2 linked regions of the Gemmata palustris genome follow. Each later gene encodes a partner of the first gene's protein in a complex. Links are inferred from orthologs where the notes say so. Each region holds a gene or a part of one and is shown on either strand. Other genes may lie near its edges.

What was found.
Region 2: rny (region 1) and pnp share a complex: the UniProt entries of both Bacillus subtilis proteins name them as parts of the possible RNA degradosome complex. The link is inferred for Gemmata palustris from one-to-one orthologs.

What each region holds. Positions count from the first base shown.
Region 1 is NZ_JAGKQQ010000001.1:3,929,260-3,932,419, reverse strand. Bases 320-3,160 are described here. They hold rny (ribonuclease Y), read right to left. Parts: upstream 2,621-3,160; coding sequence 1,019-2,620; downstream 320-1,018. Other genes in these bases: J8F10_RS16195 (endonuclease/exonuclease/phosphatase family protein), read right to left, coding at 320-991. Outside these bases: J8F10_RS16200 (hypothetical protein), read right to left, coding at 1-149; more of J8F10_RS16195, read right to left, coding at 161-319. UniProt on the Bacillus subtilis protein: Endoribonuclease that initiates mRNA decay. Initiates the decay of all SAM-dependent riboswitches, such as yitJ riboswitch. Involved in processing of the gapA operon mRNA, it cleaves between cggR and gapA.
Region 2 is NZ_JAGKQQ010000001.1:4,978,323-4,981,623, reverse strand. What follows is about bases 236-3,217. They hold pnp (polyribonucleotide nucleotidyltransferase), read left to right. Parts: upstream 236-585; coding sequence 586-2,850; downstream 2,851-3,217. Other genes in these bases: J8F10_RS20435 (DUF6941 family protein), read left to right, coding at 2,907-3,217; rpsO (30S ribosomal protein S15), read left to right, coding at 236-424. Also shown: more of rpsO, read left to right, coding at 155-235; more of J8F10_RS20435, read left to right, coding at 3,218-3,296. UniProt on the Bacillus subtilis protein: Involved in mRNA degradation. Catalyzes the phosphorolysis of single-stranded polyribonucleotides processively in the 3'- to 5'-direction. Necessary for competence development in Bacillus subtilis.

The sequences.
Region 1 (3,160 bases):
AGGGTCGAGGTCGTTTCGACTTCGCCGTGTACGAAATTGTGCGTGTGCGCGCCCAGCGCTTCACCTTGTTGGCGAAGGACGGCGATCGGGGTACTGCTCGGCATTGTGAAGATGTCGGCCGGCCACAAATCCGGCACGATCGTCGGCATGGCTTCTCCCTTCAGTCGGTCAGGCGCACCCGAATCGGGTAGTGATCGGACCCGATCCGGCGGTTCGGAACGAGGTCCGGGCCGGCCAGGGTCGTGCCCCCGACACTCGTCACGATACACACCGAATCGTCCCGGTAGTAGGGCCGGAGGCTCGGGCGAATGAGTACCTGGTCGAACAGGTGCCAGTAGTACCCGGTGTGAGCGCCTCCGGGCTCGCGGTAATAGGTACCCGCCGGGGTCGCGGTGGCGTCCCCGTAGAACTGCCACATCGGGTTGAAGAAAAACGGGTACCTACGGTGGGACGCCTGTCGTTCGCCGCGCCCGGCCACGGACCGGGACATGATTCCGTGTAGGCCGACCGATGACGCGACACCGTCCGAAAATGGGTGCGCGTTCAGGTCTCCGATAACGACGGTTCGGTCGTGGCCCGTAGCTTCTTCTGCGCTGCGGATCGCGTCGGCCAGTTTCTCAAGTTCTTTGTCGATGTGTGGCGCGTCCTTCTCGAGCAGGCTGACCATGTGAACCGCGGTGAGGAGCAGATCCGGCTGACCGCCACGAACCACTTTCAGAACCGAATAGTATTCGTGGCGATCAATTTCGCTCGTTCGGGAGACCGTGCGGCGGGTTAACACCTTCACCCGTGAAGTCGTGGGCACCAGATCGAAGTTGAGGCTCTGCCCGGACGGGTTGAGCGCTCGGAGGGTCGAACCGATTACTCCGTCCGAGCACTCGGCCAACACGATAACGTCCGCGTCCTCCTGGCGCTGCAGCGCGGTGACGAGGCGCACGATGCCGCTCCGGGGAGGTTGCCCACCGATGTTCCAGAACACGGCACAAAACATGGCGGGCGCTCAAATGCTAGTTCCAACTCACTTCGCGGTGTCGACCGCGCGGCTCTCGCGGATCACCGTGACCTTGATCTCCCCGGGGTAGTCGAGCTGCTGCTCGATGGAGCGGGCGATGTCGCGGCAGATGCGCACCGCGTCCGCGTCGGTGGTGCGGTGCGCGTTCGCGATCACGCGCAGCTCGCGCCCGGCCTGGATCGCGAACGCTTGGTCCACTTCCGGGAACCCGCACGCGACCGCTTCCAGGTCCGCGAGGCGCTTCACGTACTTTTCCAGGGTCTCGCGCCGCGCCCCGGGGCGGCTCGCGCTGATCGCGTCGGCCGACGCCACCAGCACCGTGTAGATGTTGTCGATCGTGATGTCGTCGTGGTGCCCGGCGATCGCGTGCAGCACTTCTTTGCTCGTCTCGCCGTACCGCTTCGCGAGTTCCGCCCCCACCTTCGGGTGCCCGCCCTCCATCTCGTGGTCCGCGGCCTTGCCCACGTCGTGGAGCAGCCCGCACCGGCGCGCGAGTTGCGCGTTCAGCCCGAGTTCGGACGCCATGATCCCGCACAGGTGCGCGACCTCGACCGAGTGGGCCAACACGTTCTGGCTGTAACTCGTGCGGAACCGGAGCCGCCCCAGGAGGTACACCAGCTTCTCGTGCGGCATCTGCACGTCCGCGTCCAGCACCGCCTTTGTGCCGAGTTCCTGGATGTGTTTTTCCATCTCGGCCTGCGTTTCGGCGACGACCTCCTCGATCCGCGTCGGGTGGATGCGCCCGTCCTGGATGAGCTTCGTGAGCGCGAGCCGGGCCGTTTCCCGGCGCACGTTATCGAACGCGGACACGATCACCACGCCGGGCGTGTCGTCCACGATCACGTCCACGCCGGTCAGCTTCTCGAACGTGCGGATGTTCCGCCCCTCGCGCCCGATGATGCGCCCCTTCATGTCGTCCGACGGGATGTCCACCGTGCTCACGGTCGTGCCGGCGGTCTGGTGCGCGGCGTAGCGCTGAATGGCGATGGTGACGATCTCGCGCGCCGCGGCCTCGGCCTGCTGCTTCATGCGCTCGTCGTGCTGGCGGATCTTCTTCGCGATCTCGTCGGACAGTTCGCGCTCCAGGCGCTCGAGGATCATCTTCTGTGCGGCCTCGCGCGACAGCCCGCTGAGTTCGTGGAGCTGTTGGGTCTGCTTGTCGATGAGTTCGTCGAGGTGCCGGGCCTTCGTACCGAGCGCCTCCTCGCGCTCGGCGAACTTCTCTTTCTGTCCGTCGAGGTGCTTCTCCTTGCGGGCGAGCTCGCGCTGGTGCTGCTCGACGGCGTCCTCGCGCTTCTCGACCCGGCGCTCCAGGTCGCGCACCTCGGTCCGGGCGACGTCGAGTTCGCGGCTCAGCTCCTCGCGGCGCCGGACGGCCTCGTCGCGGGCCTTCAGTTCGGCGTCGCGGACGATGCGCTCGGCGTCGCGCCGGGACTGTTCGACGAGTTCGTCGCCGCGCGCCTCGGCGCGGCGCATCACTTCGGGGTCGGGGGGCGCGGGCTCGCGGGGGACGACGGGCGGGGGCGACCGGCGCACGACGAGGTACGTGCCGCCGATGCCCGTGAGGACAGCGACGACGACGAGCCCGCCGACCAACAGCGGTTCCATGATGAGGGCCACTCCAAACCGGTGGCCCGTCGAAGCTCGGCAGCGGGGCCGGGACAAATGGCACACGCGGCGCCCGACCGGGCGGTCGGGCGTCACGAGTCACGAATCGAGTCCCGAACCCCACGTGATCGGACAGTCGCGGCGCGAGCACTCGCGGCCGCGTTCGTCGGTGTCAAGCCCCGCCTCTAGCGCGGGTCCGAGGTGCGACGGGCGAACCGGGGTCTTTATTTAGGTAAAACGGAGCGCGAGCCGTCCGTGGTAGACCGGCGGCGGTACATCCGCGACCGGGATAATCCCGCGCGATCGACCGTGACCGCGCGAGGCTTGACGGTATTATGGCGAGAGCAAAGTTGGTCTGCAACGGAAACGTGCCGTTCGTGTCCGATGTTCCGTTTTTCGTGTTCGGTCTGCGCCGGTGAAAGAAAAGAAGGCACAGGGCTTGCGCCCTGTGCCTTAAACGCCGGCGGCGGCAGATGGTTTTGGCCTTCGCCTCTCTGGGGCCGTCTTTCGTAGCCCTGGGCTTCTGATCGGGAGACTTGC
Region 2 (3,301 bases), 1.0 Mb from region 1 along the record:
GAGGGACGCGACCGGTGCCGCACCGCATTTTCCCCTCTTGTCACCTAGTCGGGTGCCGGTACATTGCATAAATCCAGAAAGAGTGTGTAACTAAACGTCGTTTCGTAACTGATGGCAGGAGTGCGACGCGGCGGAGGAAGCGGAGACCGGGACGATGTCGATCACGAAGGAAGAGAAGTCCGGACTCATTACCCAGTTCCGGCGGGACGATACGGACACCGGGTCGCCCGAAGTGCAAATCGCGTTGCTCACAAAGCGGATCAATTCCCTTACCGAGCACATGCGGGCGCACAAAAAGGACTTCTCCAGCCGTCGCGGGCTGCTGAAGCTAGTCAGCCAACGCGCCGACTTGCTCAAGTACCTGCGCCAAACCGATCGCGACCGCTACTTGGCGGTCATCGGGAAGCTCGGGCTCCGCAAATAGCTCCGCCTTCAGCGGTGCGTCGAAAGTCATAACGTCGAAAGTCGTAAAGTCGCAATCACGGTCGCGTCGTCAGCCGCACGGATTCGACTTTACGGCTCCCCGACTCTACGCCTTTCGGCTCAAGAGACGCTCCTGCCGGCAAAACGGAAAGGGTCACATCCGTGCCGGTTAATCCAGCTCGTGTTGAATGTCAATTTGGCGGCCGTACTCTCACCCTCGAAACCGGGAAACTCGCAAAGCAGGCTCACGGGGCCGTCCTCGTCACCTACGGAGAAACGTCCGTTCTGGTGGCCGCCGTAGAAGGATCGCCGATCCCGGGCCGCGACTTCTTCCCGCTCCAGGTCGAGTACCGCGAACGCACCTACGCCGCGGGCAAGTTCCCCGGCGGGTTCATTAAGCGCGAGACGCGCCCCAGCACCAAGGAAACGCTCACCTCTCGCCTCATCGACCGCCCCTCGCGCCCGCTGTTCCCGACGAACTACTTCAACGAAGTGCAGATCCACTGTACGGTCATCTCTTCCGATCGGGAGAACGATGCGGACATGCTCGCACTCATCGGGACGAGTGCCGCACTGCACGTTTCGCACATCCCGTTCCTCAAGCCCTACGGCGGCCTCCGGCTCGGGCGCGTGAACGGCGAACTCATCGTTCTGCCCACCGCCACGCAGATGGAAGAGAGCGACCTCGACCTGATCGTGGCCGCAACCCGCGACGCGGTGTGCATGATCGAGGGCTTCGCCCGCGAAATGCCGGAACAGGAAATGGGCGACGCGATCATGGAAGCGCACAAGCAGTGCGCGGTCCTGATCGATGCGATCGAACAACTGCGTACCGAAGCCGGCCAGGGGCCGAAGGTGCTGCCCCCCGCGACGCCGGACAATCCGCTGGCGGAAGAGCTCTACGCGAAGTACGGCACGACCTATCGCGAAAAGTATCTGACGAAGGGCAAGAAGGAGCGGAACGCGGCGCTCGACGAACTCAAGGATGAAGTGAAGAAGGTCTACGTGCCCGAAGGCGAGACGAACCCGAAGTGGACCGCGGCGCAGGTGTCGAGCGCGATGAGCGTGCTGCGCGAGCGCGTGTTCCGCGAGATCACGCTCGGCGGCACCCGCATCGACGGCCGCGCGCCGAAGGATCTCCGTAACCTCTCGGGCGAGGTCGCTGTGCTGCCCCGGACGCACGGTACGGCCGTCTTCCAGCGCGGCGAAACGCAAGCGCTGGTCGTCGTCACCCTGGGCACCGTCGCCGACGAACAGAAGGTGGACGGCCTCCAGGACGAGTACTCGAAGAAGTTCTACCTCGATTACAACTTCCCGCCGTACTCGGTCGGTGAGTGCAAGCCCATCCGCGGCCCGGGCCGGCGCGAGATCGGCCACGGGATGCTCGCCGAGCGCTCGCTGAAGGCCGTCATCCCCCCTCCCACGCGGTTCCCGTACACGATCCGCCTCGTGTCGGAAATCCTCGAATCGAACGGCTCGTCCAGCATGGCGAGCGTGTGCGGCGGGACCCTCGCGCTGATGGACGCGGGCGTGCCGATCAAGCGCCCGGTAGCCGGAATCTCGGTCGGCCTCGTGATGGAGAAGGACAACTTCACGCTGCTGACCGACATCCAGGGCGACGAGGACCACTACGGCGACATGGACTTCAAGGTGGCCGGTACGCAAAAGGGCGTCACCGGCATCCAGCTCGACATCAAGGTGGACGGCGTCAACGAGGCGATCGTTCGCGGCGCCCTCGAGCAAGCAAAAGAAGGTCGGCTGCAAATCCTTAAGGTGATGCTCGCGACCCTCTCGGCCCCGCGCAAGGACATCAGCCGGTGGGCACCGCGGTTGATCCAACTGAAGATCAACCCGGAAATGATCGGCAAGCTGATCGGCCCCGGCGGGAAGATGATCCGTGCCATCCAGGAAGAGACCGGCGCAAAGATCGACATCGAGGACGACGGCACCGTGTCGATCGCGTCGGCCGACGCCGAGAGCGTGGAAGCCGCGCGCCGCATGGTGGAGGGTTTGACGGCCGAAGTGAAGGTCGGCGCGGTCTACGACGGGAAAGTGATCTCGATCAAGGAATTCGGCGCGTTCATCGAGATCGCACCGGGCCGCGACGGGCTGTGCCACGTCTCCGAACTCGACTCCGGGTTCGTCCAACGTCCAGAAGACGTAGTCCAGATCGGCGACAAGGTTCAGGTGAAGGTGATCGCGATCGACGATCAGGGCCGCGTGAAACTCTCGCGCAAGGCACTGCTCGCCCCGCGTGAGGACGACGGCAGCGGAGGCGGAGGCGGTGGTGGCGGCTACGGTGATCGTGGCGGCGGTGGCGGTGATCGAGGGGACCGCGGTGGAGATCGCGGGGACCGGGGCGGTCGTGGGGGCGACCGAGGCGGGCCGCGCGGAGGCGGGCCGCGCGGAGGCGGGCGCCGCGATTAAGTGAGCAAACGCACTGGGGGCTTCGGCCCCCAGTTTCGTCCAGCGGGAGGCTTACAATGGCCGTGATTCCGACCGCAAAGGCAGTGTATCTGTGCGAAGAAGTTGATGTCGAAGGCGGGATGACCAATCTCTATTCGCTGTTCAATGTAATTTCGCCGAGCGAGTACCCGTACACTCTCAACTCATTCACCTGCTTCGCCCAACTGGTCGGCGGACTTGGCGAGGTGCCGTTTCACATCGACGTGCGGCGCGCCTCCGACGGGCAACTCGTTCATAATACCTACGTTCGGACAATTCACTTCCCGGATCGCGTTACGCAAATGCAACTCGTAATGCACATTGAGGGGTGCGTTTTTGAGGTTCCCGGGATTTACCTCGTCGAGTTGTACTGCGACAATACGTGGGTAGCGGATGTGGCCGTTCGTCTCCGGGAGGGCACCAAATGACCGAC